Regions from separate parts of the Pseudorhizobium sp. NPDC055634 genome, predicted to be linked through region 2. Evidence: predicted binding sites of a transcription regulator. Region 2 holds the regulator's gene; each other region holds the start of a gene.
The links. The regulator LexA, encoded in region 2, represses DNA repair genes until DNA is damaged. The targets are predictions, from matches to a motif close to TGTTCNNNNTGTGTTCNG.
Positions count from the first base shown of each region.

Region 1: the regulator LexA is predicted to act here: its motif matches at 5,774-5,791, upstream of ACWGPT_RS03250 (DNA recombination protein RmuC).
Region 3: the regulator LexA is predicted to act here: its motif matches at 3,759-3,776, upstream of uvrA (excinuclease ABC subunit UvrA).

Region 1 covers NZ_JBSHHW010000002.1:40,125-49,905, forward strand. Annotated here, with positions in the region: gene ACWGPT_RS03215 (LOG family protein) at 1-654, opposite strand, end outside; gene dapD (2,3,4,5-tetrahydropyridine-2,6-dicarboxylate N-succinyltransferase) at 792-1,646, shown strand; gene dapE (succinyl-diaminopimelate desuccinylase) at 1,654-2,850, shown strand; gene ACWGPT_RS03230 (hypothetical protein) at 2,834-3,430, shown strand; gene truA (tRNA pseudouridine(38-40) synthase TruA) at 3,433-4,191, opposite strand; gene fmt (methionyl-tRNA formyltransferase) at 4,191-5,126, opposite strand; gene def (peptide deformylase) at 5,187-5,699, opposite strand; gene ACWGPT_RS03250 (DNA recombination protein RmuC) at 5,824-7,023, shown strand; gene ACWGPT_RS03255 (ribokinase) at 7,076-7,975, shown strand; gene ACWGPT_RS03260 (nucleoside hydrolase) at 7,972-8,913, opposite strand; gene ACWGPT_RS03265 (Hsp20 family protein) at 9,081-9,509, shown strand; gene ACWGPT_RS03270 (BQ00720 family protein) at 9,555-9,781, shown strand, end outside.
Region 2 covers NZ_JBSHHW010000004.1:373,962-383,742, reverse strand. Annotated here, with positions in the region: gene eno (phosphopyruvate hydratase) at 77-1,351, opposite strand; gene kdsA (3-deoxy-8-phosphooctulonate synthase) at 1,447-2,295, opposite strand; gene lexA (transcriptional repressor LexA) at 2,500-3,216, shown strand; gene ACWGPT_RS09260 (ComEC/Rec2 family competence protein) at 3,197-5,770, opposite strand; gene gltA (citrate synthase) at 6,044-7,333, shown strand; gene lpxB (lipid-A-disaccharide synthase) at 7,364-8,539, opposite strand; gene ACWGPT_RS09245 (LpxI family protein) at 8,536-9,420, opposite strand; gene lpxA (acyl-ACP--UDP-N-acetylglucosamine O-acyltransferase) at 9,424-9,781, opposite strand, start outside.
Region 3 covers NZ_JBSHHW010000003.1:72,028-81,808, reverse strand. Annotated here, with positions in the region: gene ACWGPT_RS05570 (DUF72 domain-containing protein) at 1-695, opposite strand, end outside; gene uvrA (excinuclease ABC subunit UvrA) at 714-3,635, opposite strand; gene ACWGPT_RS05560 (single-stranded DNA-binding protein) at 3,888-4,439, shown strand; gene ACWGPT_RS05555 (MarC family protein) at 4,469-5,101, opposite strand; gene gyrA (DNA gyrase subunit A) at 5,325-8,138, shown strand; gene ACWGPT_RS05545 (hypothetical protein) at 8,262-8,396, opposite strand; gene ACWGPT_RS05540 (hypothetical protein) at 8,422-8,601, opposite strand; gene coaD (pantetheine-phosphate adenylyltransferase) at 8,829-9,323, shown strand; gene ACWGPT_RS05530 (peptidylprolyl isomerase) at 9,344-9,781, shown strand, end outside.

The DNA.
Region 1 (9,781 bases), on a different contig from region 2:
CTCGTCCATCGTGCCGAAGCCGCCGGGGAAGATGACGATCGCCTTGGCGCGCATCATCAGGTGCATCTTGCGGATCGCGAAATAATGGAAGTTGAGGCTGAGTTCCGGCGTGACATAGGGATTAGGGGCCTGCTCGTGGGGCAGCACGATATTGAAGCCGACGGTCGGGGCGCCGGCTTCCGAGGCCCCGCGATTGCCCGCTTCCATGACGCCCGGGCCGCCGCCCGTCACCACCACATACTCCTGGTGATCGTATCGCTTTCCGTGCAGCGCGCAGAGATTGGCGAACTTGCGGGCTTCCTCGTAATAGACGGATGCCTCTTCCAGGTTCTTCCGCTGGGTCTCGTTCCTGGCGGCCCATGCCGCCTGGCCGGGAGCCGGGATGCGCGCGCCGCCGAACAGCACGACCGTCGACTTGATGCCCTGTTCGGTGAGGATCGTTTCCGCCTTCAGCAGTTCCAGTTGCAGGCGGACCGGCCGCAGGTCTTCCCGCATCATGAAGTCGTCGTCGACATAGGCGAGACGGTAGGAGGGCGACATGGACTGCGGCGTCTGCGGCACGCTGGCAGCACGCTCCCTGTCGGTCACACTATCCTTCAGCGGATCCCATATGCCGTCCTTGCGCCGCGGGCCATCCTTTTTCACCTTCGCCATGTCATGCCTTTCAAGTCCGGCGCGAGGCGCCAATTCACGTTGACGGTGAGATGGTGGTCGCTTAGATCAATTACCATCATCTGGCCAGCCGCCAGACCATCCCGACCATCCTAATGACTCCACGTTAAGGACTTCCCATGAGCAGCACGGATCTCGCCTCCCTGGAACACACGATCGAGACCGCCTTCGAACAAAGAGACGGGGTATCTGTTTCCACGAAAGGTGAAATCCGTGATGCCGTCGATGCCGCCCTCAACCTTCTGGATTCCGGCAAGGCCCGCGTTGCCGAACGCCAGTCCGACGGCTCATGGAAGGTCAACCAGTGGCTGAAGAAGGCCGTACTCCTGTCCTTCCGCCTCAATGACATGGAAGTGGTCAAGGGCGGACCGGGCCAATCCACGTGGTGGGACAAGGTGCCCTCCAAGTTCGAGGGCTGGGGCGAGAGCGAGTTCCGCGCCGCCGGTTTCCGCGCGGTTCCGAATGCCGTTGTGCGCCGCTCCGCCTTCGTCGCCCCGAACGTCGTGCTGATGCCCTCCTTTGTGAACCTCGGCGCCTATGTGGGCGAAGGCACGATGGTCGACACCTGGGCAACCGTCGGATCCTGCGCCCAGATCGGCAAGAACGTCCACCTTTCGGGCGGCGTCGGCATCGGCGGCGTGCTGGAGCCCATGCAGGCCGGCCCGACGATCATTGAGGACAACTGCTTCATCGGCGCCCGTTCGGAAGTGGTCGAAGGTTGCATCGTCCGTGAAGGCTCGGTGCTCGGCATGGGCGTCTTCATCGGCAAGTCCACGAAGATCGTCGACCGCGCCACGGGCGAGATCACCTATGGCGAAGTGCCCCCCTATTCCGTCGTGGTCGCAGGCACGATGCCGGGCAAGCCCTTGCCAAACGGCGAGCAGGGACCGAGTCTCTACTGCGCCGTCATCGTGAAGCGCGTCGACGAGAAGACCCGCTCCAAGACCGGCATCAACGAATTGCTGCGAGACTGAGATCGCCATGTCCGCCACCGATCCCGTAGAAAACCTGAAGGCGCTGATCCGCTGCCCCTCGGTGACGCCTGAAGAAGGCGGTGCCCTGACGGCGCTGGAGACCATGCTGTCGCCGCTCGGTTTCCGGGTCGAGCGGATGATCGCAAGCACGCCGGGCACGCCCGACGTCGAAAACCTGTACGCTCGAGTCGGGACCTACGGACCGCACCTGATGTTTGCCGGGCATACGGATGTCGTCCCGCCCGGCAACGAGTCCGACTGGTCGCATCCGCCTTTTGCGGCGGAGATCGCCGACGGGATGCTCTACGGTCGCGGCGCGGTGGACATGAAGGGCGGGATCGCCTGCTTCGTGGCCGCCGTGGCCCGACATATCGGGAAGTACGGCGCACCCAAGGGATCGATCTCCTTCCTGATTACGGGCGACGAGGAAGGTCCCTCCGTCAACGGCACCGACAAGCTTCTGCGGTGGGCGGCGGGCAAGGGCGAGAAATGGGACGCCTGCCTCGTCGGCGAGCCGACCAATCCCGACACCCTGGGCGACATGATCAAGATCGGCCGGCGGGGGTCTCTCTCGGGCCGCATCACGGTGCAGGGCGTGCAGGGCCATTCCGCCTATCCGCATCTTGCCGACAACCCGATCCGCGGCCTGCTGCAGCTCACGCATGCGCTGATGGACGAGCCGTTCGATCACGGAACGACGGATTTTCCGCCGTCCAATCTCGAGGTCACCACGATCGACACCGGCAATCCGGCGGTCAACGTCATCCCGGCCAAGGCGACGGCTTCCTTCAACATCCGCTTCAACGATACATGGACCGCCGAGAGCCTCCAGGCGGAGATCATCCGCAGGCTCGAAGCGGCGGCGACGGCAGGCGGACTTCGGCCGGGGCGCGACCCGGTGCGCTACGAGATCGCCTGGAGCGAGCGCCCGAGCCATGTCTTCCTGACGCGAAACGAGGCGCTGATCGAATCGCTTTCCGGGGCGGTGCAGGAAATCACCGGACGCAGACCGGCGCTTTCCACCACCGGCGGAACTTCCGACGCCCGCTTCATCAAGGATTATTGCCCGGTTGTGGAATTCGGCCTCGTCGGGCAGACCATGCACATGGTCGACGAGCGCGTGTCCGTCGCCGACCTGGAGACGCTCACCGAAATCTACGGCCGCTTCGTTGCCAACTGGTTCGAGCATGCCCGGAGCGCTTGAGGTCAGGTTCTACCTCGGTGGTCTCTGGCAGGTCGTTCGCGGCGACGCCGCCGGTCTGCGCCGTCTCGACATTTCCGACCGCGGCCTCGCCCGCTCCTTCTGGGCGATCGTCTGGTGCCTGCCGGCCATGGCCATATCATGGTTCTGGTGGCGCGCCCTCTACCTGCGCGGCCTGCCGAGCGACACGGAAGTCGGCGGGATGTTCTTCTTCCGGCTCGCCATGCTGGAACTGGTCAACTGGCTCGTGCCGCTGGTGCTGATCGGGCTGATGGCCTGGGCGCTCGGGCTTGGCCGGAAGTACTATGCGATGGTCGTGGCCGTGAACTGGCTTTCGGTCCCCTTCGCCTACGCCTATGCCGTGCTCAGCCTTCTGCTCTTGCTGGCGCCGGGGCTTACGGGCCTTCTGTCGCTCGTCTGGCTGGCCCTGTTGATCTCGCTGATATTCTCAATCGCCCGCGTCTTCCGGACGATCTGCGGTCCCAGCCCGCTGATGGTGTCCACGCTGACCATGGTACTGATCGTCCCGACCATGCTGCTCTCGGACACGCTGGAGCGGTTCCTCGGCATCTATCCCGGCTGATATCAGGCCTCGTCGCCGGGATAATCGACCTTCATGAAATAGAGCCCCTCGGGCGGCGCCACCGGCCCGCATTCCTTGCGGTCCCTCGCCTCGAGTGCGGCGCGCACATCCTCGGGCGACATCTTCCCCTCGCCGGCCAGCTTCAGCGTTCCCGCAAAGGAGCGTATCTGGTTGTGCAGGAAACTCTGCGCGGAGGCGCGGATCTCGATGAGTTCCCCATCCCGCGTCACGTCCAGCCGATCGAGGGTCCGCATCGGACTGGTCGCCTGACAGTGGGCGGAACGGAAGGTGGTGAAGTCATGGTGTCCGACCAGCATCTGGGCGGCCGCATGCATGGCTTCGTGATCCAGTTGCTTCGGCACCCACCAGGCCCGGTTTGCCTCGAGGGCCAGCGGTGCCGGGCGGTTGACGATGCGGTAGAGGTAGTGCCGCTTGACGGCCGAGAAGCGGGCGTCGAAGCTTTCGTCCGTCGCCCTGACCTCGACGACGGCAACCTTCTCGCCGGCCATTCCCAGATGCGCGTTCAGCGCGTTGCGGAGCGTGTGGGGTTTCCAGTCACGCGCCAGGTCCGCGTGGATGACCTGACCAATCGCATGGACACCGGAATCGGTCCGGCCCGCACCGCGGATCGATACGGTCTCGCCGGTCAGCGAGCGGATGCCGTTCTGGAGCGCGGCCTGGACGGAGTGCCCGTTCTCCTGCATCTGCCAGCCCACATAGGGGGTGCCGTCATATTCGACGGTCATGCGGAAACGCGGCATCAGCCGAGCCTCGTGCCGGCGGGAAGCGGCGTCCCCCGCAGGAAGTCCGCCGCAGCAAGCGGCTTTCCGCCCGCCTTCTGCAGCCGGGTAAGGCGGACCGCTCCGCCTGCGCATGCGATTGTGAGCTGGCCGTCCACAACCGTACCCGTTTCGCCATGGCCTTCTGCAAGCTCAGAGGAAAGCACCTTGACGCGTTCCGCCCGGCCGTTGATCTCGACCTCGAACCAGGCGCCCGGGAAGGGGGAAAGGCCGCGAATTTGGTTGTGGACCTCCGGCGCGGGGCGTGAGAACTCTATACGCGTCTCGTTCTTGTCGATCTTGGAGGCATAGAGGACGCCCTCTTCCGGCTGGGGCGTCAGCGGCAGGTCGCCTGCCTCCAGGCGTCCCATCGCCTCCACCATGGCGCGGGCGCCGACATGCATGAGCTGGTCATGGAGTTCGCCCGCCGTCATGTTCGCGTCGATCTCCACCTCGCGCGTGAGGGCAACCGGTCCGGTATCCAACCCCTTATCCATCTTCATGACCATCATGCCGGTCTTCAGGTCGCCAGCCATGATTGCCCGCTGGATCGGGGCGGCACCGCGCCAGCGCGGCAGGAGGGAGGCATGGCCGTTGTAGCAGCCAAGCCGCGTGCCGCTCAGGATCGCTTCCGGCAGCAGGAGACCATAGGCGACAACCACGGCAACGTCGGCCTCGAACTGCCGGAACCGATCGCGGTCGGCCTCATCCTTGAAGTTCACGGGCGTGAAGACCGGCAGGCCGAGCAGTTCCGCCGCCTGGTGGACCGGCGACTTCTGAAGGTCCAGGCCGCGGCGCCCGCCTGGACGCGGCGGCTGGCTGTAGACGGCGACGATATCGTGGCCGGCGTCCTTGAGCGCGCGGAGCGTCGGGACGGAGAAGTCCGGCGTTCCCATGAAGATGATGCGTAGCGCCATCCTGTCTGCGCTCCTTGCCCGCGGCTGCCGCCGCCTGTTCGTTGACCCCGTGGCCCGTTTTTACGCGCGGGAGCGGGCAGCCTTGGTGAACTTCTTGATCACCATTTCCCGCTTGAGGCGCGAGATGTGATCGATGAAGAGGACACCATTCAGGTGGTCGATCTCGTGCTGTAGGCAGGTCGCCAGAAGGCCGTCGGCCTCAAGCGTCTGCTGCTTTCCGTCGCGATCGATGTAATCCACGGTGACCGCGGCGGGCCGCTCCACCTCGGCATAATAATCGGGGATCGAGAGGCAGCCTTCCTCGTAGACCGAGCGCTCGTCCGAGGACGCGACGATCTGCGGATTGATGAAGACCAGCGGCGTCTTTTCCTCGTCTTCCTTGGAGACGTCGATCACCAACATGCGGCGCGGCACGCCGATCTGGATCGCCGCAAGACCGATGCCCGGGGCATCGTACATCGTCTCCAGCATGTCGTCGGCAAGGCGTTTGATTTCGGAATCGACCTGCTCCACCGGCGTTGAAACCTGACGCAGGAGCGGGTCGGGAAGAATGATGAGAGGCTTGATGGTCATGGCCTCCCATAGCGCATCTTTCCGGCGGATGGAACAGGATTGGCGGCCGGAGCCGGCGAAAGCCGCCACGGCGATGTTCACGATTTGATCTTTCCGTGGCCTGGATTTCTGCTAGGGTGCCGTCATGAACAGCCTCATCCCTATCCTCCAAGATCTCGCTGCCGATCCCGCGGGCGTCGCATGGCTCCTCGCCCTCCTCCTCGCGACCCTTTGTGCCGCGGCCTTCGGACTGCTCGTCGCCTCGCGCCGGAGGAGCGTCGAGCAGGTTCGGCAGGCCGCGCAATCGGAAGCCCGGCTGGCGGAACTGATGCGGGCGCAGGCGGAGATGCAGGGGCGGCTTGCGAACATGACCGAAACGCTTTCCCAGCGGCAGACCGAACTGAACCAGGCGGTGAACCAGCGCCTCGACGGCATGACGCATCGGCTGGGCAGCACAATTACCGAGCAGACGAAATCCACGCACGAGAACCTTCGCCTCCTCCAGGAGCGCCTTGCGGTCATCGATGCGGCGCAGAGCAACATCCAGACGCTTGCGAAGGACGTGGTCGGACTGCAGGCCATTCTCTCCAACAAGCAGACGCGCGGCGCATTCGGCCAGGGGCGGATGGAGGCGATCATTGCCGATGGCCTGCCCATGGGCGCCTACGAGTTCCAGGCCACCCTCTCCAACGGCAAGCGGCCCGACTGCCTCGTGCGGATGCCGAACGGCGCACCGCCGCTGGTGATCGACGCGAAGTTTCCGCTGGAAGCCTGGAACGTGTTCCGCGATACGGCGGCACCCGAGGCACGTAAGGCCGCGGCCACCCAGTTCCGCCGCGATCTCGAGGTCCACGTCCGGGATATCTCCGAGAAATACCTGATCGCCGGCGAGACGCAGGACATGGCCTTTCTCTTCGTGCCGTCGGAATCGATCTTCGCCGAAATCCACGAGCATTTCGACGGGGTGGTGCAGAAGGCGCAGCGCCTCAAGGTGGTGATCGTCTCGCCTTCGCTGCTGATGCTGTCGATCCAGGTCATCCAGGCGGTGCTCAAAGACCAGAGGATGCGCGAGCAGGCCCACCTGATCCAGGGCGAAGTGGCGCTCCTGATGGAAGACCTGTCACGGCTCGATGACAGGACCCGCAAGCTGCAGGGGCATTTCCTGGCGGCGCAGCGGGATGTCGACCAGATCCTCACATCTTCCGAGAAACTTACCCGCCGCGGCGCAAAGATCGGCGCGCTCGAACTGGAGCAGGCAGGTCCGGCGTCGGTAGACCGAGACGAGCCGCGCGCTGTGGAAAGCCGCACCGGCCTCCTGAAACTGCGGGTGGTTGACGAGGAGTAAGCGGCTCGGGCAGTGTCGCGACCGCATTTCGGACGACGCAGAGAGAGCGCCCATGATCACCGTCTTCGGCTCCATCAACATGGATCTTATCGCAACCACCGAGCGACTTCCGGTGCCCGGCGAGACCGTGCCGGGCACGGGCTTTACCACCGCCGCCGGCGGCAAGGGCGCGAACCAGGCACTGGCGGCGCGGCGCGCCGGGAGCCACGTGCGCATGACGGGAGCCGTCGGCAAGGACGAGTTCGCCGCGCCGTCCCTCTCGCTTCTGGATCAGGCGGGCGTCGACCTCTCCGCCGTCAACCGGGTGGACGGACCGACGGGAACGGCCCTCATTCTGGTCGGCGGAACCGGGGAGAACATGATCGCCGTCGTGCCGGGGGCCAACGGCACCGTTAACGAGGGCCAGGCCCATGAGGCGGTCGATGCGATGTCAGCGGGAGACGTCCTGATGCTCCAGCTCGAGGTGCCTCCGGAGGCGGTCGAGGCCGCGCTTCGGGCCGCCCGGCGAAAAGGCGTCACTTCCATTCTCAACACGGCCCCCCTCACCGCAGAGGCTGCAAGGCTCGCGGCGCTGGCCGACATCGTCGTCACCAACGAAACGGAGTTCGAACTCCTGACGGGCAAGGCGGACCTGCAGCCGGCGGAACGCGAAGAGGCGCTGAAGAGGATGCACGCCGAAACCGGGCAGACCTTCATCGTCACGCTCGGCGCCGAAGGCGTAGTCGCCGTGCGCGACGGCGTTCTGCATCGCGCACAAGGGCTGGACATCCGGCCGGTCGACACGGTGGGGGCCGGTGATACCTTCTGCGGCTATCTCGCCGCCGGCATGGACGGCGGCCTGCCCTTCGCGGACGCGCTGCGCCGCGCGGCCGTGGCCGGCTCGCTTGCCTGCCTCAAGCCCGGCGCACAGCCTTCGATACCGACCGCGTCGGAAGTCGCCGAACGCCTCTAGAGGCGGCCGACGCGTTCCGTCAGCAGGTCGAAGAAGCCGTCCGCGTCCACGTTCCGCAGGACCGTGGCGTTGGGCTGGCGACCGGAGACCCGCCACCAGTCGACCACCGTCATGCCGACCGTCAGTTCCGACCGGGTCTCGATCTCGACATTGCAGTGGCGACCGGAGAAGAGCTCCGGCTTCAGCAGGTAGGCGATGACCGTCGGATCGTGCAGCGGACCGCCATCGGAACCATATTTCTCCTCGTCGAAGCGCTCGAAGAAGGCGAGCCAGTCGACCAGGACCTGCGCCGGGCGGGTTCCGAGAGCGGCAAGCTTCGCGACGCGGTCCTTGCGGGTCAGCAACTGGTGGGTGACATCGAGCGGGATCATCACGATCGGCATTCCCGAGGCGAAGACGGCTGCGGCCGCTTCCGGATCGACATAGATGTTGAATTCCGCAGCCGGCGTGATGTTGCCGCCCTCGAAGAAGCCGCCACCCATCATCACCAGTTCCCGGACGCGACCCGCGATTGCCGGCTCCTTTTGCAGCGCGAGCGCAATGTTCGTCAGCGGCCCGAGCGTGCACAGGGTAATGCTGCCGGCGGGTTCCCGCATGACCGTCTCGACGATGAAGTCGACCGCATGCTGCGGCATGACCGCCATCGTCGGCTCCGGCAATTCCGCGCCATCCAGGCCGGTGCGACCGTGCACGTGTTCCGCCGTCACCTGCTTGCGCAGGATCGGGTGTTCCGCACCCTCGTAGACCGGCATGTCGGCATGTCCGCACAGTTCGCAGACGATCCTGACATTGCGGCTCGTCAGCGAAAGCGGAACATTCCCGGCGACCGCGCAGAGCCCCAGAACATCGAGCTCCTCCGGACTGGCGAATGCGAGCATGAGCGCCGCCGCGTCGTCCTGTCCGGGATCGGTGTCGATGATGATTTTCCGCTGTGCCATGCTGGATTCCCGATTTTGTGGATGGCCGCCTAGCTACACCGCCCCAGTTTCCGAAGCAATGACCAGCCGCCTCGCCATGCTTGCGTTCCCGCGGCATCCTTCCCATATTCCGGCGAAGCCGGCGCCATGACGGGCCGGAATTGTGGTCGCTTCGAAGGACCTGAAACATGAGCCGAACCACCCCGTTCGCGAGCCCTCTTCTCCTGGGTTTCGATGTGATGGAAAAGACCCTGGAGCGCGTGGTCAGGGCAGGCGATGGCTATCCGCCCTATAATATCGAGCGGATACTTCCCGGCTCGTCCGACGCTGCGGAGAGTCTGCGGATCACGATCGCCGTCGCCGGATTTTCCCAGAACGAACTCGACGTCACCGTCGAGGAAAACCAGTTGATCATTCGAGGTCGCCAGGCGGAGCAGCCCGAGCGGGACTATCTTTACCGCGGCATTGCTGCACGACAGTTCCAGCGGACTTTCGTGCTGGCGGACGGAATGCAGGTTGCCGGCGCGGCCCTCAGGAGCGGCCTGCTTTCCGTCGATCTCGTCCGTCCGGAACCGGCGCGGATGGTGCGAAAAATTAACATTTCCGTCCCAGAGTAGAGCAACGACATCATCGTCGTGATGCCCTCGATGTTGGAGGCTGAGATGCTCCTGAAAGAAACGAACGCGCGGCTGACGGAAACCGAACTTGCCCATCTGGGCGCCGGCGAAGTCGGCTACATCCGCAAGATCCGATACGAAGATGTCTCGCGTTGTTTCCCCGAAGCACCGTCCATGGAGCCCGGCCTCGATCTTTGGGCACTGTTCGGAGCCGACGGCACCCCGATCCTGCTGACCGACAACCGCTCCAGCACCTTCTTCAAGGCAGCTGA
Region 2 (9,781 bases):
AAGCAATCGTTGATCGCCCGAAACGCAGAAAGCCCGGACGAGCCGGGCTTTCCTCAGATCATCAGGTTATGTGGTGTCATGCCCTCAGAATGGACCGTCCGGCGTAGACAGCCTGCGGACCCAGCATTTCCTCGATGCGGATGAGCTGGTTGTACTTCGCAAGGCGGTCGGAGCGCGACAGCGAGCCGGTCTTTATCTGCCCGCAATTGGTGGCGACGGCGAGATCGGCGATCGTCGAATCCTCGGTTTCGCCCGAGCGGTGCGACATGACGGCCGTGTAGCCGGCCTTGTGCGCGGTCTCGACGGCATCCAGCGTTTCGGTCAGCGAGCCGATCTGGTTGACCTTGACGAGGATGGAGTTGGCGACGCCCATGCGGATGCCATCGCGCAGGCGCGCCGAGTTGGTGACGAAGAGATCGTCGCCGACGAGCTGGCACCTGGAGCCGACGAGATCGGTCAGCGCCTTCCAGCCATCCCAGTCGTCCTCGGCCATGCCGTCCTCGATGGAAATGATCGGATACTTGCCGACGAGTTCAGCCAGGTATTCGGCCATGGCGCCGGGCTCCAGCGTGCGACCCTCGCCTTCCATGACGTACTTGCCGTCCTTGAAGAATTCGGTGGAGGCGCAGTCGAGCGCCAGGCAGACATCCTCGCCCGGCGTGTAGCCGGCCTTTTCCACCGAGCGCATGATGAAGTCGAGCGCTTCCGGCGCGCTCTTCAGGCCGGGAGCAAAGCCGCCCTCGTCGCCGACATTGGTATTGTAACCCTGCGCGGCGAGTTCCTTCTTGAGGACATGAAAGACTTCCGCGCCGATGCGGACGGCGTCGCGAAGGCTTTCCGCGCCGACCGGCATGATCATGAATTCCTGGAAGTCGATCGGATTGTCGGCATGAGCGCCGCCATTGATGATGTTCATCATCGGGACCGGCAGGACATGGGCGGCGGCTCCGCCGACATAGCGGTAGAGCGGCAGGCCGGACGCCTCGGCCGCGGCCTTGGCGACGGCGAGCGAAACACCGAGGATGGCGTTGGCGCCGAGGCGCGACTTGTTGGGCGTGCCGTCCAGCGCGATCATCGTCTTGTCGACGTGGATCTGGCTTTCGGCATCGAAGCCGCCGATCGCGTCGAATATTTCGGTGTTGACCGCCTCGACGGCTTTCTCGACGCCCTTGCCGCCATAGCGCTTGCCGCCGTCGCGCAGTTCGACCGCCTCGTGCGCGCCGGTGGAGGCGCCGGAGGGGACCGCGGCGCGGCCCATGCTGCCGTCTTCGAGATAGACGTCGACCTCGACGGTGGGATTGCCGCGGCTGTCGAGGATTTCGCGTGCGATGATATCGGTAATGGCGGTCATGATCTCTCCCTGAGGTAAACCCAATGCCGTGCGGTCAGTGACAATGTCTCTTAATCGATGACAGGCGAATTACAATCCGGCTGCCGCTGCGGCGCCTAAGCGGACTTGGCGACGGCGTCGAAGGCCAGAAGCTTTTCCAGGAGCCGCGGCATGTCCTTCAGATGGACCATGTTGGGGCCATCGGAGGGCGCATTGTCCGGATCCTCGTGCGTCTCGATGAAAAGCCCGGCGACGCCGACGGCCACCGCCGCGCGCGCCAGCGTCTCGACGAACTCGCGCTGGCCGCCCGAAGAACCGCCCTGCCCGCCCGGCTGCTGCACAGAATGGGTGGCATCGAAGACGACCGGCGACCCCATGGCCGCCATGATCGGCAGCGAGCGCATGTCGGAGACGAGCGTGTTGTAGCCGAAGGAAACGCCCCGCTCGCACAGGAGCACGTTCGGATTGCCGCTCGCGGTGAACTTGGCCTGGACGTTCTTCATGTCCCAGGGCGCGAGGAACTGGCCCTTCTTGACGTTGATGACGCGGCCGGTCTTCGCCGCCGCCACGAGGAGATCCGTCTGCCGGCAGAGGAAGGCCGGGATCTGAAGGATATCGACCGTGGGCGCCACGAGGGCACATTGTTCTTCGGTATGAATGTCGGTGAGGACCGGGAAGCCGAATTCCTTCTTCAGGTCAGCTAAGATTTCCATCGCGCTGTCGAGGCCGATCCCGCGCTTGCCCGTCAGCGACGTGCGGTTGGCCTTGTCGAAGGAGGACTTGTAGACGAGGCCGATCCCGAGCTTGGCGCACAATTCCTTCAGCGTTCCGGCGATCATGAAGGCGTGGTCGCGGCTCTCCATCTGGCACGGACCGGCGATCAGCGAAAACCGGCGCGCCTGGGAGAACAGCACGCGGCCTTCTCCTTCACCCACAACGACTTCAAAATTGGGCTTGATGTCCATGGCGGAAACTCCTTCGAGGCAGGCGTCGTCGTCCGTCACGCTGACCCGGCAGCGGCGGACGCGACGTCCTTAACAGCAACGATCGCCGCTGTCACGGCGGGATGGGAGAAGCGGGGTGCCAAACAGCTGGAACTTTTGCCTTGCGGAACGCATCCGGAACATATATCGTCTGTTCTGGCTTTGTTTCACGCTTAGGAAACCCGGATGCTCACGCGCAAACAGCAGGAACTTCTTCTTTTCATTCACGAACGGATGAAGGAGTCGGGGGTTCCGCCGTCGTTCGACGAGATGAAGGACGCACTCGACCTCGCGTCGAAATCCGGCATCCACCGGCTCATCACGGCGCTTGAGGAACGCGGCTTCATCCGCCGCCTGCCCAATCGGGCACGCGCGCTGGAGGTCATCAAGCTGCCGGAAGCCTATAGCAGCAGCCTGCAGCCCCGCCGCGGCTTTTCGCCGAGCGTCATCGAAGGCAGCCTCGGCAAGCAGAAGCCTGCGCCGGCGGCCCAGCCGGTTGCGGCAAGCAATGAGAACACCAGCACGAGCGTGCCCGTCATGGGCCGCATCGCGGCCGGCGTGCCGATCTCGGCGATCCAGAACAACACCCACGACATTGCCGTCCCGGCCGAGATGCTGGGAGCCGGCGAGCATTATGCGCTCGAGGTCAAGGGCGACTCGATGATCGAGGCCGGCATCCTGGATGGCGATACGGTGATCATCCGCAACGGCCAGACAGCAAGCCCGGGCGACATCGTCGTGGCGCTCGTCGACGACGAGGAGGCAACGCTGAAGCGCTTCCGGCGCCGCGGCGCCTCGATCGCGCTGGAAGCGGCAAATCCCGCCTACGAAACCCGCATTCTTCCCGCCGACCGCGTCAAGGTCCAGGGTAAGCTCGTCGGCCTCATCCGGCGCTACCACTGAGAAGCCGCAGGAGGCTGCGGGGAAGCGTTTCGTCGAAACGATCCGTGCGCCAGTCATAAAGTCGATGGCTGGTCCAAGGGCGCCGGGTATCGGCGCTTGCGGCATGCGCGCGCCACATCGACGGATCGGGGCTGCCGTTCATGCGGATTTCCAGGGCGCCTGTCCTTCTGAGGCTCGCGCCGTTCAGCATGAGCGCGCCGGACAGACATTCTGCCAGCCGCGTCCGCGGGGCGACGACCAGAGCGGCGATGTCGCAGGCGCTGCCGGCGAGCCTTGGATCCTCCACCACGGCGACAACCGCACCCTCCCGCGTCACCGCCAGGCACCATGCCTTCTGCCGGCAATGGAACCGTCCCGCATCGGCAGCGGCGGCGGCAAGTGACGCCTTCATCTCCGAGCGCACCCGGGCGCGCTGATCGTCGGTCAACTGGGCTATCCGGGAGGCAGTCCGGGGCGCTGTCTGGGGCGCCGTCGGGAGAGTGCTTGAGCTCGGGTCTGCGCTCGAGGCCGCGGAGGGTTCATCCGTCGCGGCAAGGCCAATGTCACCCGCCGGCGACACGACCGGGGCGACGGGATCGGGAAGCAGAAGTGCGCGTTGCCACTGGTCGAAGATGAAGGCCGGCGGGCGGGCCCGGTTCGTTGCGACGGGGCCCGTCGCCAGCGCGACGAGCGTCCCGTCTTCGGAGACCAGGAGGTCCGGCGGCGGCAGACGCGCTTCATGCCAGCTCAGCGCGAAGGCAAGCAGCATTGCCGGCACGCCCAGGAGCCGAAGCGGCGTGCGCAGCAGCGCAAGCAGCAGGAAGCCTGCCGAGGCGATGGCCAGGAACCACCGGTGCTGGCGGCCGGTGCCGACATCTCCGCCCCAGGCCGCGACATGGCCTGCGACGGCGATGACCGCCTCAAGACCCATGCCCATCAATCCCAGGAGCGGCGCATCCAGCCCGAGGGGCATGAGCAGCATGGCGAGCAGTCCGGCGGGCATGACCACGAAGGAGATGATCGGCATGACGGCGAGGTTCGCCGCCAGCCCGTAACCGGCGAGGCGGTGGAAGTGCTCCATCGAGAAGATCGCCGTCGAGAGGCCGCCGATCAGCGAGGTTGCGAAAATGCCGGCCATCCAGTGCCAGCCGGTCATGACCGGCGCGAGCCGGCCGCGCGCCATGAGCGAGGGTTCGCGCTCCCCTGCCGCGGCGCGCCGGCTCCACCAGGCATAACCCGCCACCAGCGCCGCGGTCGCCGCAAACGACATCTGGAAGCTCGGGCCCATGACCTGCGAAGGGGCGACCGCCAGCATGATCAGCGCCGCCACGGCAATGTTGCGAAGGCTGATCGCGGCGCGGTCGAACCAGACGGCAATCAGCGTGACCGCCATCATCAGGTAGGCCCGCTCGGCGGAGACGGCAAAGCCGGAGATGAGGTAATAGGCGGTCGCCATGAGAAGCGCCCCGGCGGCGGCGATCTTCTTGACCGGCCAGGCCTGGGCGAAGCCCGTGAAGAGGCAGAGAAATCCGCGCAGGCCGACGAAGAAGATGCCGGCGGCGAGCGCCATGTTGAGCCCGGAGATCGCCACGATATGCGCCAGCCCGGAAATACGGAGCGCCTCCGTCGTTTCCTTCGAGATCGCACGTCTCTCGTCGGTGACAATGGCGGCGGCGAAGGCGCCCGCGTCCCCCGGCACGACCTCGCGGATGCGGTCGGCGATCGTGCTGCGGAGCGCGAAGATCCACCGCTCGATGGCGCGGCGCCAATCCCGCTCCCCGACGGTCGTCGGCTCAACCGGCTGGGGCGCGCCATAGAAGAAGCCGACCGCCCCGATGCCGTCATGAAAGGAACGGAAGGCAAAGTCGTTGAGGCCGGGCAGCGCCGGTCCCGACGGCGGCGACATGCGGGCCCTGCCGCGCACCGTGTCGCCGGCCGCAAACGGCGGATGCCTGCCGCGCGCGAGGAGAACGGCATCGCGGGGCGGCCGCCTCAGCGTCGGCTCTTCGGTCGAAGCGATGCGGATGATGTAGCGCCAGCGGCCCTCGCCCGCCGGTTCGCGGCGGTGCACTTCTCCGGTGACGGTCGTGGTCACGGGGGAATCGAGAATGACGGTCGCCTGCCGCCAGGTTTCGAACTGGGCAAGGTTCATGCCGGCCAGAACCAGTGCCGGCAGAAAGAGAAGAAGCGGAAGCCTGCCGGTCCGCCGCTGCGCCGCGACGGTCGCCGCCGCAAACGCCAAAAGGAGAAGTGCGAGCACGGTTGCCGGCGGATCGCGGGCGAGCGCAAACCAGAAGGCGGCACCGCCGCCGACCAGGACCGGCACGAACAGGAAGCCGTGCCCGTGCGCGGCCTCCTCCTCGACGAAGGCACGCATGCGCCCGGCGGTCCGCTCCGTCAGCCGGCCTTGCCGCAGGACGTCGCGCAACCGGCTCCACCTTCTCGGGCACGTGACACGGTTGCCGACCACGGCAGGGAGCGTCTCATCGTCTGGAATAAGGACATGGCCGGCCACGACCGGAGCGGCAATCGCACCCGGCTCGGACTGCTCCCGAAGTAGGCCCTGCTGCGGCATCCGCGTCCACCCGCCCCTGCGGATGAAGGATGCAACCGAGACCGGCGGAATGCAACCCGAACCTGCAGAAACGGGGTGATCCGATGGCCTTTACACGGGCCTGTTTGCGGATCATTAACCCCGACCAAGTGTTGACGACAGAAGCGATTTTGGCGCCGCACAATTAGACCTCCGCAGTGCTTGGCAGCGGCCATCGGATCATATAGCTACACATGACGCTTAATTCTTGTGGCGTTTTGAGACGCCCCGCCGCCAACAGTTTGGAGGATCAGCATGACGGATAAGAGCGCAAATCTGGTACTGGGTGACAAGAGCGTCGAGTTGGGCGTGAAGTCCGGCACGATCGGTCCCGAGGTCATCGACATCGGTGCCCTCTACAAGCAGACCGGAGCTTTCACCTACGATCCGGGATTCACCTCGACTGCGTCGTGTGAATCGAAAATCACCTATATCGACGGCGAGAAGGGCGTGCTCCTCCACCGCGGCTACCCGATCGAACAGCTGGCGGAACACGGGGACTTCCTCGAGACCTGCTACCTGCTGCTTTACGGTGAACTGCCGACCGCCGCCCAGAAGAAGGACTTCGACTACCGCGTCACGCACCATACCATGGTGCACGAGCAGATGACGCGCTTCTTCACCGGCTTCCGCCGGGACGCCCACCCGATGGCCGTCATGTGCGGCTGCGTCGGCGCGCTGTCGGCCTTCTATCACGACTCGACCGACATCACCGATCCGCACCAGCGGATGGTCGCTTCGCTGCGCATGATCGCCAAGATGCCGACGATCGCCGCGATGGCCTACAAGTACCATATCGGCCAGCCCTTCGTTTACCCGAAGAACGACCTGGATTACGCGGCGAACTTCCTGCACATGTGCTTCGCCGTGCCGTGCGAGGAGTACAAGGTAAACCCGGTTCTGGCCCGCGCCATGGACCGGATCTTCATCCTCCATGCCGACCATGAGCAGAACGCTTCCACCTCGACCGTCCGCCTCGCCGGCTCGTCGGGCGCCAATCCGTTCGCCTGCATCGCGGCCGGCATTGCCTGCCTCTGGGGCCCCGCACACGGCGGCGCCAACGAAGCGGCACTCAACATGCTGACGGAGATCGGCAGCGTCGACCGCATCCCGGAATTCATCGCCCGGGCCAAGGACAAGAACGACCCCTTCCGCCTGATGGGCTTCGGTCACCGCGTCTACAAGAACTACGACCCGCGCGCGAAGATCATGCAGAAGACGACGCACGAAGTCCTGGCCGAACTCGGCCACAAGGACGATCCGCTGCTGCAGGTCGCCATGGAACTGGAGCGGATCGCGCTGACCGACGAGTACTTCATCGAGAAGAAGCTCTACCCGAACATCGACTTCTATTCGGGCATCACCCTGAAGGCGATGGGCTTCCCCACCACGATGTTCACGGTCCTGTTCGCGCTCGCGCGCACCGTCGGCTGGATCGCCCAGTGGGCCGAAATGATCGAGGATCCGCAGCAGCGCATCGGCCGCCCGCGGCAGCTCTATACCGGCGCCCCGGAGCGGGATTACGTTCCCGTCTCCAAGCGCTGATCGACAGCCCCCGAAATGCAAGAAGCCCGGTCATCGACCGGGCTTCTTTCGTTCCATGACCTCAAGCACGATGCCGGCCGCCGCCTCGCCGGGCGGAACCCTGGTGGCAAGGCGCTGCCAGGTCAGTTCGAAACCTTCCAGCATTGCCTGCCGCTGCAGGGTATCGGTGCAAAGCCGCTCCAGCCAGCGGGACAGGCTTCCGGGACGCACGACGTCGTTCAGGTATTCCGGGATGACCGGATAGTCGGCGATCAGGTTGGGAAGCGCCGCCGACCAGACCTTGATCCGCTTCGACATCATGGTGATCAGCCAGTCCGCCTTGTAGGCCGAGACGGCCGGGATGCCGCAGAGCGCCAGTTCCAGAAGCACGGTACCGGATGCCGCGAGCGCCGCATCCGCGCTGGCGAAGGCGGCCCATTTTTCCTCGGGGGATACCGTGATCTCGGTCTTCACGGGCAGGCCCCGGGCGATCTCGCGAACGAGTGCCTCCTGTCGCGGCACCGTGGGCAGCAGGAAGCGCGCCGGCCCTCCCCGCTGCAGGAATTCCGCAGCCGCCTGGCCGAAGACCGGAAGCAGTTGTCGGATCTCGGCCGCACGCGAACCGGGTAGCAGGAGGACCGTGGCGGGTTCGCCGGGCTGCCTCTGCTGCAGGGTGCGGCGGATGTCGCGCACCTTGAGAACCGCCGGCTCGCTCGTCAGCCGGTGCCCGACGAAGGTCGTCGGGGGGCCGCCGAGGCGCTGCATCACGGCGGGCTCGAAGGGAAGCACGGCCAGCACGTGATCGACATAGGGCAGCATGGCGCGGGCGCGGTATTCCTTCCAGGCCCATACGCTCGGGCAGACATAATCGATGATCGGCAGGTCGGGCAGTGCCGCCCTGACCTTCCTTGCCACCCGGTGGGTGAAGTCGGGGCTGTCGATGATGACGAGGACGTCGGGCCTTGCGGCAATCACGGCCTCTGCCGTCTGGCGGATACGGCGGGCAAGCTGCGGCAGGCGCTTCAGCACCTGCGTCAGACCCATGATGGAAAGCTCGGAAAAGTCGAAGAGCGAGGAGAGGCCCTGCGCCTCCAGCGCCTCTCCGCCGACGCCGACAAGCTCTATCGGTCCCGGATGCGCGGCCTTCAGCGCGGTCACAAGGTCGGCGCCCAGCAGATCGCCGGAGACTTCGCCTGCGATGACCGCAACCTTCAACCCGCTGGTCATCCGAGCCCTCCCCTGGGGAGGCCCGTATCGATGCCGCAAACGAAGATCCCCGCCTGGTCGGCGGCAGCGGCAAGTGCCTGTTCCTCGAGCACCAGCGACCGTCCCGCCTCGACGGCGATGCCGGCAAGGCCGGCGCGGGCCGCATTGGCGACCGTCGACAGTCCGATCGCTGGCAGGTCCGCGCGCACGTCCTGCTGCGGCTTGCACAGTTTCACGAGTACGCCCTTCCTGCGGGGAGAAATCCGGCCTTCCCGCCGAAGCTCGGCAACCCGTTCGAGCATGCGATCCGTTCCTTCCGCACCTTCCAGCGCGACAACCCGTCCGCCGACGCTGACCGCGCCCTGGCCGACATCCAGCCGACCCAGCGCCAGAGCCGCCGCGACCGCCTGTTCAATATCGCGGACATCTTCCGCCGAGGGCCTCGCAGAGGTCAAGGGACCGGTCTTCGCCAACAGTCCCGGCGCGATCTCGTGGGCGCCGAGCACGCGGCATCCCATTCCCTCGAAAAGCTTGATGACCATCTGCAGCACGGCGTCGTCGCCCCCCGAGACCAGGGTGCGGATGACGGCGGGTATCCGCATCAGCGTGCGGAAGGTCGGGCGGATGTCGTGCAGTTCCGGGCGCCGCCTGACGGCTCCCGACATCACCACCCTGTCGACACCCTTGTCGCGGATGAAGCGTTCGATGCCGGCGAGATCGCCGACGCCGACGGCCAGCGTCTCGAAGCCCTCGAAGCTGCGGTCTGCCTCGTCAGCCAGCGCAATGATGACCGGGTCCTCGCCCGCCTTCCGTGCGGCTTCCGCAAGGTAGAGGGGCAATTGTCCCCAGCCGGCGACAATGGCAAGCCGCCCCTTGGGATCGGGGGCCGGATGGATCGACATGGATCAGGCTTTGCCGCGGAACGGGGAGGAAATCGCCCGGTCGCTGTCTGCCGCGATGAAGTCGAGGATCTCGACGACTTCGGGGCAGTCGGCATATTCCTCGCGGATCGCCGCGGCGTTGGCGCGGATGTTGCCCTCGCCCTCGAAGATCTGCTTGAAGGCGCGCCGCACCCGGTGGATGGTCGCCCGCTCGATGCCCGCGCGCGTCATGCCGACGATGTTGAGACCGCCCAGGATGCCCGGATTGCCGTTCAGCATGCCGTAGGGAATGACGTCGTAGTTCACGGCGCTCAGGCCACCGATGAAGGCATTGCGCCCGATGCGGTTGAACTGGTGCACTGCCGATCCGCCCCCGAGGATC
Region 3 (9,781 bases), on a different contig from region 2:
GGGTCGATGAGCGGCAAGTCGCCGGGCACGCCGCCTGCCGCCCATGTCCCGAGACGTTCCGCCCAGGCCTTCAAATCCGCGTCCTTGTAGCAATTGGGAATGTCGTCGGATCCCTTCTGCAGCCGGGCGTAGACGAAATCCGCCGTGACATCGGGGATCATCGGGTAGTCGTGGTGTTCGGCGCAGACCGGCGCGACGTTGTAGCGGGCAAGCAGCTGGACGAATTCCGGAACCTTGAAGCTGTCGTGGCGCACCTCCACGACATGCCGAAGCTTGAGCCCGTCAACCTTCTCCGGCAAAAGCTTCAGGAACGCCTCGAAGTCTTCGGGCTCGAACTTCTTGGTCGGCGCAAACTGCCAGAGGATGGGCCCGAGATGGGGGCCGAGTTCCGCCAGCCCCTGGGCGAAGAAGCGGTCGATCGATTCGCCCGCCTCGGCCAGCACCTTGCGATTGGTGGTGAAGCGGCTCGCCTTGAGCGAGAAGATGAAGCCATCCGGCACTTCGGAGGCCCATTTGGCAAAGGTCTCGGGCTTCTGCGAGCCGTAATAGGTGCCGTTGACCTCGATGACCTTCAGCTTGCCGGCGGCATATTCCAGCTGCTTCTTCTTCGCCAGTTTCGGCGGATAGAAGCTTTTATCCCACGGCTCGAAAGTCCAGCCGCCGATGCCTGTCCGGATCGTTCCCCGCCCTGCCATGTGACCCTCCGCCGATGTTTATTCCGCCGCCTCGATCCGTTTCGCAGGCCGACGCTCGAGCAGTTCCTTCAGGAAATGCCCCGTATAGGAGCGCTTCTCCTTGACGATCGCTTCAGGCGGGCCGGCTGCGACGATCTCGCCGCCGCCGGTTCCGCCTTCCGGCCCGATGTCGATGATCCAGTCTGCCGTCTTGATGACCTCGAGATTGTGTTCGATCACGACGACCGAGTTCCCCTGGTTCACCAGCTCGTGCAGCATGTCCAGCAGCTTGGCCACGTCGTGGAAGTGCAGGCCCGTCGTCGGCTCGTCGAGGATGTAGAGCGTGCGCCCGGTCGAGCGCTTGGACAATTCCTTCGCCAACTTGACGCGCTGCGCCTCGCCGCCGGAAAGCGTGTTCGCCTGCTGGCCCACCTTGATATAGCCGAGGCCGACGTTGAAGAGCGCCTGCAGCTTGTCGCGTACCGAGGGTACGGCCGCGAAGAACTCGACGCCTTCCTCGACCGTCATGTCCAGAACGTCGGCGATCGACTTGCCCTTGAAATGGACGTCGAGGGTCTCGCGGTTATAGCGCTTGCCGTGGCAGACGTCGCAGGTGACGTAGACGTCGGGGAGGAAGTGCATCTCGATCTTGATGACGCCATCGCCCTGGCAGGCCTCGCAGCGCCCGCCCTTGACGTTGAAGGAGAACCGGCCGGGCGCATAGCCGCGAGCCTTCGCCTCGGGGAGCCCCGCGAACCAGTCGCGGATGGGCGTGAAGGCGCCCGTATAGGTGGCCGGATTGGAGCGCGGCGTGCGTCCGATCGGCGACTGGTCGATATCGATCACCTTGTCGATGTGCTCGAAACCGTCGATCCGGTCATGTTCGGCCGGGATTTCACGGGCGCCCATGACGCGCCGGGCCGCCGCCTTGTAGAGCGTCTCGATGAGGAAGGTCGACTTTCCGCCGCCCGAAACACCGGTCACCGCGGTGAAGACACCGAGCGGCACCGAAGCGGTGACGTTCTTGAGGTTGTTTCCCCGGGCACCGACGACCTTGATCTCCTTGCCCTTCTTCGGCTTGCGGCGTTCGGCCGGAACCGCGACGCCAAGTTCTCCGGAGAGATACTTGCCGGTGATCGAATTCGGGTTCGCCATGACCTGCGCCGGCGTGCCTTCGGCAACGACCTCGCCGCCATGGATACCGGCGGCGGGACCAATATCTACGACGTAGTCGGCGGTCAGGATGGCGTCCTCGTCATGCTCGACGACGATCACGGTGTTGCCGATATCACGAAGGTGCTTCAGCGTGTCCAGCAGGCGGGCATTGTCGCGCTGATGAAGGCCGATAGAGGGTTCGTCGAGCACATAAAGGACGCCCGTCAGACCAGAGCCGATCTGCGATGCGAGCCGGATACGCTGGCTTTCCCCGCCCGAAAGCGTGCCCGAGCTTCTCGACAGGCTGAGATATTCCAGGCCAACATCGTTGAGGAAGCTCAGCCGCTCGCGGATTTCCTTGAGGATACGGACGGCGATCTCGTTGTGCTTGTCGCTGAGGTGCTTCGGAAGCTCCTCGAACCAGTCGCGGGCGACCCTGATCGACATGTCGGTAACCTGGCCGATATGAAGGGCGTTCACCTTGACCGCCAGCGCCTCCGGCTTCAGGCGGAAGCCGTTGCAGGCGGGGCAGGGCGCCGCCGACATGTACCGCTCGATCTCCTCGCGCGCCCAGGCGCTGTCGGTTTCCTTCCAGCGGCGCTCGAGATTGGGGACGATGCCTTCGAAGGTCTTGGTCGTCTTGTAGGAGCGGGCGCCATCCACGTAGTAGAATTCGATCTGCTCCTCGGTCCCCTGCAGGATGGCATGCCGAGCGGCCTCGGGAAGCTCCTCCCAGCGGTTGGAGAGCTTGAAGCCGAAGACCTTCCCCAGCCCCTCGAGAGTCTGGTTGTAGTAAGGCGAGGTTGACTTGGCCCACGGGGCGATGGCGCCATCGCGCAGGGTGCGGCCCGGTTCCGGGACGATCAACGCCGGATCGATCTTCTGCTGGAAACCGAGACCGTCGCAGGTCGGGCAGGCGCCGAAGGGGTTGTTGAACGAAAACAGTCGGGGCTCGATCTCCGAGATCGTGAAGCCGGATACGGGGCAGGCGAACTTTTCCGAGAACAGCACGCGTTCATGCGTCTCGTTCAGCGACTTGTTCGCGGCGCCGCCCGCAGACGTTTCCTCCGCCGGCAGCGGCTTGTCGGCAAATTCGGCGATCGCCAGCCCGTCGGCGAGCTTCAGCGACGTCTCCAGGCTGTCGGCAAGGCGCGCGCCGATGTCGGGCCTCACCACCAGGCGGTCGACCACCACGTCGATGTCATGCTTGTACTTCTTGTCGAGCGCGGGTACGTCGGCGATCTCGTAGAACTGGCCGTCGACCTTCACCCGCTGGAAGCCCTTCTTCATCAGGTCGGCGAGTTCCTTCTTGTACTCGCCCTTTCGTCCGCGGATCATCGGCGCGAGAATGTAGAGCCGGGTTCCCTCTTCGAGGGCGAGCACCCTGTCGACCATCTGGCTGACCGTCTGGCTCTCGATCGGCAGGCCGGTCGCCGGCGAATAGGGCACGCCTACCCGCGCGAACAGGAGGCGCATGTAGTCGTATATCTCGGTGACCGTGCCCACGGTCGAGCGCGGATTGCGCGATGTCGTCTTCTGTTCGATCGAGATGGCCGGGGAGAGGCCGTCGATCTGGTCGACGTCCGGCTTCTGCATCATCTCCAGGAATTGGCGCGCATAGGCCGAGAGGCTTTCGACGTAGCGGCGCTGTCCCTCCGCATAGATCGTGTCGAAGGCGAGGGAGGATTTGCCCGAGCCGGACAGCCCGGTCATGACGATCAACGAGTTGCGCGGCAAGTCGAGATCGATACCCTTCAGATTATGCTCGCGCGCACCACGGATGGAGATCGTCTTAAGTTCGCTCATTACTCTGCTCGATGGGGAGGAGTGGTTGCCCTTATGTAGGATATGAAGTGCCGGTGTGAAGCCGGAAAGTCCACGGGATCGACTCAAAAAAGCGTCCTGCTTGACACAAGCATAGGGAATAAATAGAACAAAGAAAGAACAAAAATCCATTGTGGATGAGCGGCACGGGGTGGCCAACGGCGACGGCAGATGGTCTAAGCTAGGCCATCGTTGAATTGGCCGCATGACAGGCGGCGGACAAGGTGAAGAACTATGGCTGGTAGCGTCAACAAGGTAATCCTGATCGGCAATGTCGGCGCCGATCCCGAAATTCGGCGCACGCAGGACGGACGTCCAATCGCCAACCTGCGCATCGCGACCTCGGAAAGCTGGCGTGACCGCAACAGCGGCGAGCGCAAGGAGAAGACCGAGTGGCACAGCGTCGTCGTGTTCAACGAGGGCCTCTGCAAGGTCGTCGAACAGTATGTGAAGAAGGGCGCCAAGCTCTACATCGAGGGCGCTCTGCAGACCCGCAAATGGCAGGACCAGAACGGCAATGACCGTTACTCGACCGAAGTCGTCCTGCAGGGCTTCAACTCGACGCTCACCATGCTGGACGGCCGCGGCGAAGGCGGCGGGCAGGGCAGCTATGGCGGCGGCGGTGGCCGGGCCAGCGGCGGCAATGACTACGGCGGCGGCAATTTCGGCGACGACTACGACCGCCCGGCCTCCGGTGGAAGCCGCGGCGGCCAGGGTGGTCAAGGCAGCCAGGGTGGCCAGGGCGGAGGCTTCTCGCGCGACCTGGATGACGACATCCCGTTCTGATCCGCGATAGCGCGGACGCGGGCGCAGGGTCAGACGGTATTGAAGGCGGACTTCACGCCGTCGACCACGAACTGCACGGAGAGTGCCGCGAGAACGACGCCGAGGAGGCGGGTCAGGATGGCCCGCCCGGTCAGTCCGAGGAAGCGATCCAGTCGTTCGGCAATCAGCAGCGCCATCAGCACCACGCCCATCGTCAGCGCCAGAACGCCGATCAGCAGGAGCCGATCCCAGGGGCCGGACATCGTGCCGGCAAGAAGCACGGTCGCTGAAATCGCTCCCGGTCCTGCGATGAGCGGGAGGGCAAGCGGGAAGACTGCGAGATTGTGAAGCTGGCCGAGGGTGATGGCCTCCTGCGAGGTCTTCGCCTTGCGTTCCTGCCGGCGCTCGAACACCATTTCGAACGCGATCCAGAACAGGAGAAACCCGCCGGCGATCCTGAATGCGCCCATGGATATGCCGAGGGCACCCAGAAGACTGGCGCCGAACACGGCGAAGACCGCAAGTATGCCGAATGCGACGAGCGAGCCGCGCACGGCCACGTGACGGCGCTGGTCCCGCCGCATGCCTGCCGTCATGCCCAGGAAGACGGGCGCCAGGCCGGGCGGATCCAGCGTGACGAGCATTGTGGTGAAGGCATTGACCAAGATGTCCGCAGTAGCCATCTCTGCTCCAGCGCGTTGCCGATCCTTGCGGACCCCATCCTAGCTTGTTAGGACAGCATGGCCTTCAAGGGAAGAGCGGCCTGCCCATTGTCTCGTGCCCGAGACCCGGTCGGTTTCCTCGCCGATGTTCGAAACCTGTTCAAAACCGGTGCCGAACTTGGCGCTGGAAGCCGCTTTCCGATATAGAGACAGAATTGATTCCGAACCAAGATCGTGATCCGATTTGACTGAGCAAAGCACTCCCGGCGGCGGAAAGCTGCCACCCGGCATCGAACCCATATCCATCATGGAAGAGATGCAGCGGTCCTACCTCGATTACGCGATGAGCGTCATCGTCAGCCGCGCGCTCCCGGATGTTCGAGACGGATTGAAGCCGGTCCATCGCCGCATCCTGTTCTCCATGAGCGAAATGGGGATCGACTGGAACAAGAAATACGTGAAGTCGGCCCGCGTCACCGGTGACGTGATGGGTAAATACCATCCGCACGGCGACGCCGCGATCTACGACGCGCTGGCGCGCATGGCGCAGGACTGGTCGCTCCGCCTGCCGCTGATCGACGGCCAGGGCAACTTCGGTTCGATCGACGGCGATCCGCCGGCAGCGCAGCGCTACACGGAATGCCGCCTGCAGAAGGCCGCTCACGCGCTTCTCGACGATCTCGACAAGGAAACCGTCAACTTCCGTGACAACTACGATGGCACGCTTTCCGAACCGGTCGTCGTCCCGGCGCGCTTCCCGAACCTCCTGGTGAACGGCGCCGGCGGCATTGCGGTCGGCATGGCGACCAACATTCCGCCGCACAACCTCACGGAAGTGATCGACGCCTGTATCGCGCTGATCGACAACCCGGCGATCGAGCTGCCGGAACTGATGCAGATCATTCCGGGACCGGATTTTCCGACCGGCGCGCTGATCCTCGGACGGGCGGGGATCAAGTCCGCCTACGAGACGGGCCGAGGCTCCGTCATCATGCGCGGCCGCGCTCACATCGAGCCGATGCGGGGCGACCGCGAGCAGATCATCATCACCGAGGTTCCCTACCAGGTGAACAAGGCGACGATGATCGAGAAGATGGCCGAACTCGTGCGCGACAAGCGCATCGAGGGCATTTCGGATCTTCGCGACGAATCCGACCGCCAGGGCTACCGCGTCGTCATCGAGCTGAAGCGCGACGCCAATGCGGATGTCATCCTCAACCAGCTCTACCGCTATACGCCGCTGCAGACTTCCTTCGGCTGCAACATGGTGGCGCTCAACGGCGGCAAGCCCGAACAGCTGACGCTGATCGACATGCTGAAGGCCTTCGTTTCCTTCCGCGAGGAAGTCGTCAGCCGGCGGACGAAGTATCTTCTCCGCAAGGCGCGTGAACGCGCGCATGTCCTGGTCGGTCTCGCGATCGCGGTTGCGAACATCGACGAGGTCATCAACCTGATCCGTCGCGCGCCCGACCCGGCGACCGCACGCGAACAGCTGATGACCCGGCGCTGGCCGGCCCATGACGTGGACGCCCTGATCCGCCTGATCGACGATCCGCGCCATCGGATCAACGACGACGGCACCTACAATCTCTCCGAAGAGCAGGCGCGCGCCATCCTGGAACTGCGCCTGGCCCGCCTTACGGCGCTCGGCCGCGACGAAATCGCCGACGAGCTCAACAAGATCGGCGCGGAGATCAGCGACTACCTCGAAATCCTCTCGTCGCGCGTGCGCATCTACCAGATCGTCAAGGACGAACTGCTGGCCGTCCGCGACGAGTTCGGCACGCCGCGGCGCACCGAGATCCTCGAGGGCGGACCCGACATGGACGATGAGGACCTCATCGCCCGCGAGGACATGGTGGTCACCGTCTCGCACCTCGGCTACATCAAGCGCGTGCCGCTGACGACCTACCGGGCGCAGCGCCGCGGCGGCAAGGGTCGCTCCGGAATGGCGACCCGCGACGAGGATTTCGTCACCCGGCTGTTCGTTGCCAACACCCACACGCCGGTGCTGTTCTTCTCCTCGCGCGGCATCGTCTACAAGGAGAAGGTCTGGCGCCTGCCGATCGGCACGCCGACGTCACGCGGCAAGGCCCTCATCAACATGCTGCCGCTGGAGCCCGGCGAACGCATCACCACCATCATGCCGCTGCCTGAAGACGAGGCGACATGGGACAATCTCGACGTCATGTTCTCGACGACGCGCGGAACCGTGCGCCGCAACAAGCTGTCCGATTTCGTCCAGGTCAACCGCAACGGCAAGATCGCGATGAAGCTGGACGAGGAGGGCGATGAGATTCTCTCCGTCGAGACCTGCACCGATCGTGACGACGTGCTGCTGACGACCGCGCTCGGCCAGTGCATCCGCTTCCCGGTGGACAGCGTCCGCGTCTTCGCGGGCCGCAACTCCATCGGCGTGCGGGGCATTACCTTGCAGCCGGGCGATCGCATCATTTCGATGACGATCGTCGGCCATGTGGATGCCGAGCCGTGGGAACGCGCCGCTTATCTGAAGCGGTCTGCTGCCGAACGTCGCGCCATGGGCGTCGATGAAGAGGATATCGCTCTCGTCGGCGAGGATGTCGGGGCCGAAGGCGAGCTTTCCGAGGAGCGCTACCAGGAACTGAGGGCGCGCGAGCAGTTCGTCCTCACGGTTTCGGAGCGTGGCTTCGGCAAGCGTTCCTCGTCCTACGACTTCCGCACATCGGGTCGAGGCGGCAAGGGCATCCGGGCCACGGATACCTCCCGGACGAGCGAAATCGGGCATCTGGTGGCCGCTTTCCCGATCGAGGATGCCGACCAGATCATGCTCGTGTCGAACGGTGGCGTCCTGATCCGCGTCCCGGTCGACGGCATTCGCATCGCCAGCCGCGCCACCAAGGGCGTGACCATCTTCTCCACCGCGAAGGATGAACGCGTGGTTTCGGTCGAGCGCATCAGCGAGCCTGAAGGCGAAGACGAGGCAGGCGAGGGCGGGCCCGACGAGAACGTCTTGGATGCCGGCGATCCGGGCGCCACTGCTCCCGGCGAGGCTCCGCCCGAAACGGATGCCGAATAAGCCGAAAACAAAACAAATAAGCCGGGCAAAATGCCCGGCTTATTTTTTGGCTGCAGGGCCGGAATTGTTTTTCCGGTGGTGCAGTCCGCTACTGGAAATCCAGAAAAATCCTGTCGTCCCCGACTAGAACGTGACCCTACGGGCTGCGAAGGCCTTCATCTCTTCTCGTTCGCGGCGAAGTTCGGTGATCGTCGATGCGACCGATGCCACGAACATGATACTGATCAGACCCGCCAATACCGTCAACGTCACGAACATAACCTGCCTCTTTGGTCAGTACCGCCTAGTAGAACGAGATATCGTTGTAACGTCCCGTCATCTGCGGATAGTCCAGATCGCTCCACTGCGAACGATCCTGATAAAGGGTCACCGTGGCCGTGAGCATCGCGGCGATCATTGCTGTCCAGACCATGTTGATCATTGAGATCTTGTCCAGCACGATCGGCTTCCTTCTCTCGATCATCTCAGTTGTCCTTCTTGCCAGCCAGAACGCTCATTGCGCGACCTGGTTCCAAATTGCATGGAGAAGCTCAAGGTTGGCTTCCCCGGTTCGGTCTCCCACCCACTGGCCGCAAGAAAGCATGTTAGCAATGAAACGCGCTTGAATGGTCCGTTCATCTGGCGTTCATCTTCGCCATCTTGCAGCGCCCGGGCTTCCATGACAAAAGGCGACAAACCGTGTGAGGCTTGATGGCGACCGCATTCTATCCCGGATCATTCGACCCGATGACGAACGGACATCTCGACGTCCTGGTGCAGGCGTTGCAGGTTGCGGAGAAGGTGGTGGTCGGGATCGGCATCCACCCCGGGAAGGCGCCGCTCTTCACCTTCGGGGAGAGGGCGGAACTCATCAGGGCTTCGGTTGCCGAGGCGCTTCCGTCCGCAGCCGGCGAAATCGAGGTGGTCTCGTTCGACAACCTGGTCGTGGATGCAGCCCGCGCCCATGGCGCGACCCTGCTCATCCGGGGACTGCGGGACGGCACGGACCTCGACTACGAAATGCAGATGGCCGGCATGAACCGTCAGTTGGCACCCGACGTCCAGACGGTATTTCTGCCTGCGGGCGTGGCGTCGCGGCCTATTACGGCCACATTGGTACGTCAGATCGCCGCAATGGGCGGTGACGTCGGTGCCTTCGTTCCGGCTCCGGTGCTCGCCGCCATGCGTATCAAGCTGAACCGCTGACCTCTCATCGTGGAGAACACATGAAACTTCTTCGTCTCGCCCTTGCCGGTGCCCTCGCGTTCGCCTCCGTCGCCATGCCGGCGCTTGCCGCAGAGGACGACTACCTGACGATCGAACTCAAGGACGGCCCGGTGGTCGTCGAGTTGCTGCCGGACGCGGCTCCCAAGCATGTCGCGCGCCTCAAGGAACTCGCCTCGAAGGGCGAATACGACAACGTCGCCTTTCATCGGGTGATCGAAGGCTTCATGGCCCAGACCGGCGATGTCGAGTTCGGCGACATGGAGGACGGCTTCAATCCCGGCCGCGCAGGCACCGGCGGCTCCGACCTGCCCGATCTTCCCGCCGAGTTCTCCGACATCCCGTTCGAACGCGGGACGGTCGGGATGGCGCGTTCGCAGGATCCCGATTCCGCCAATTCGCAGTTCTTCATCATGTTCGACGAAGGCTCCTTCCTCAAC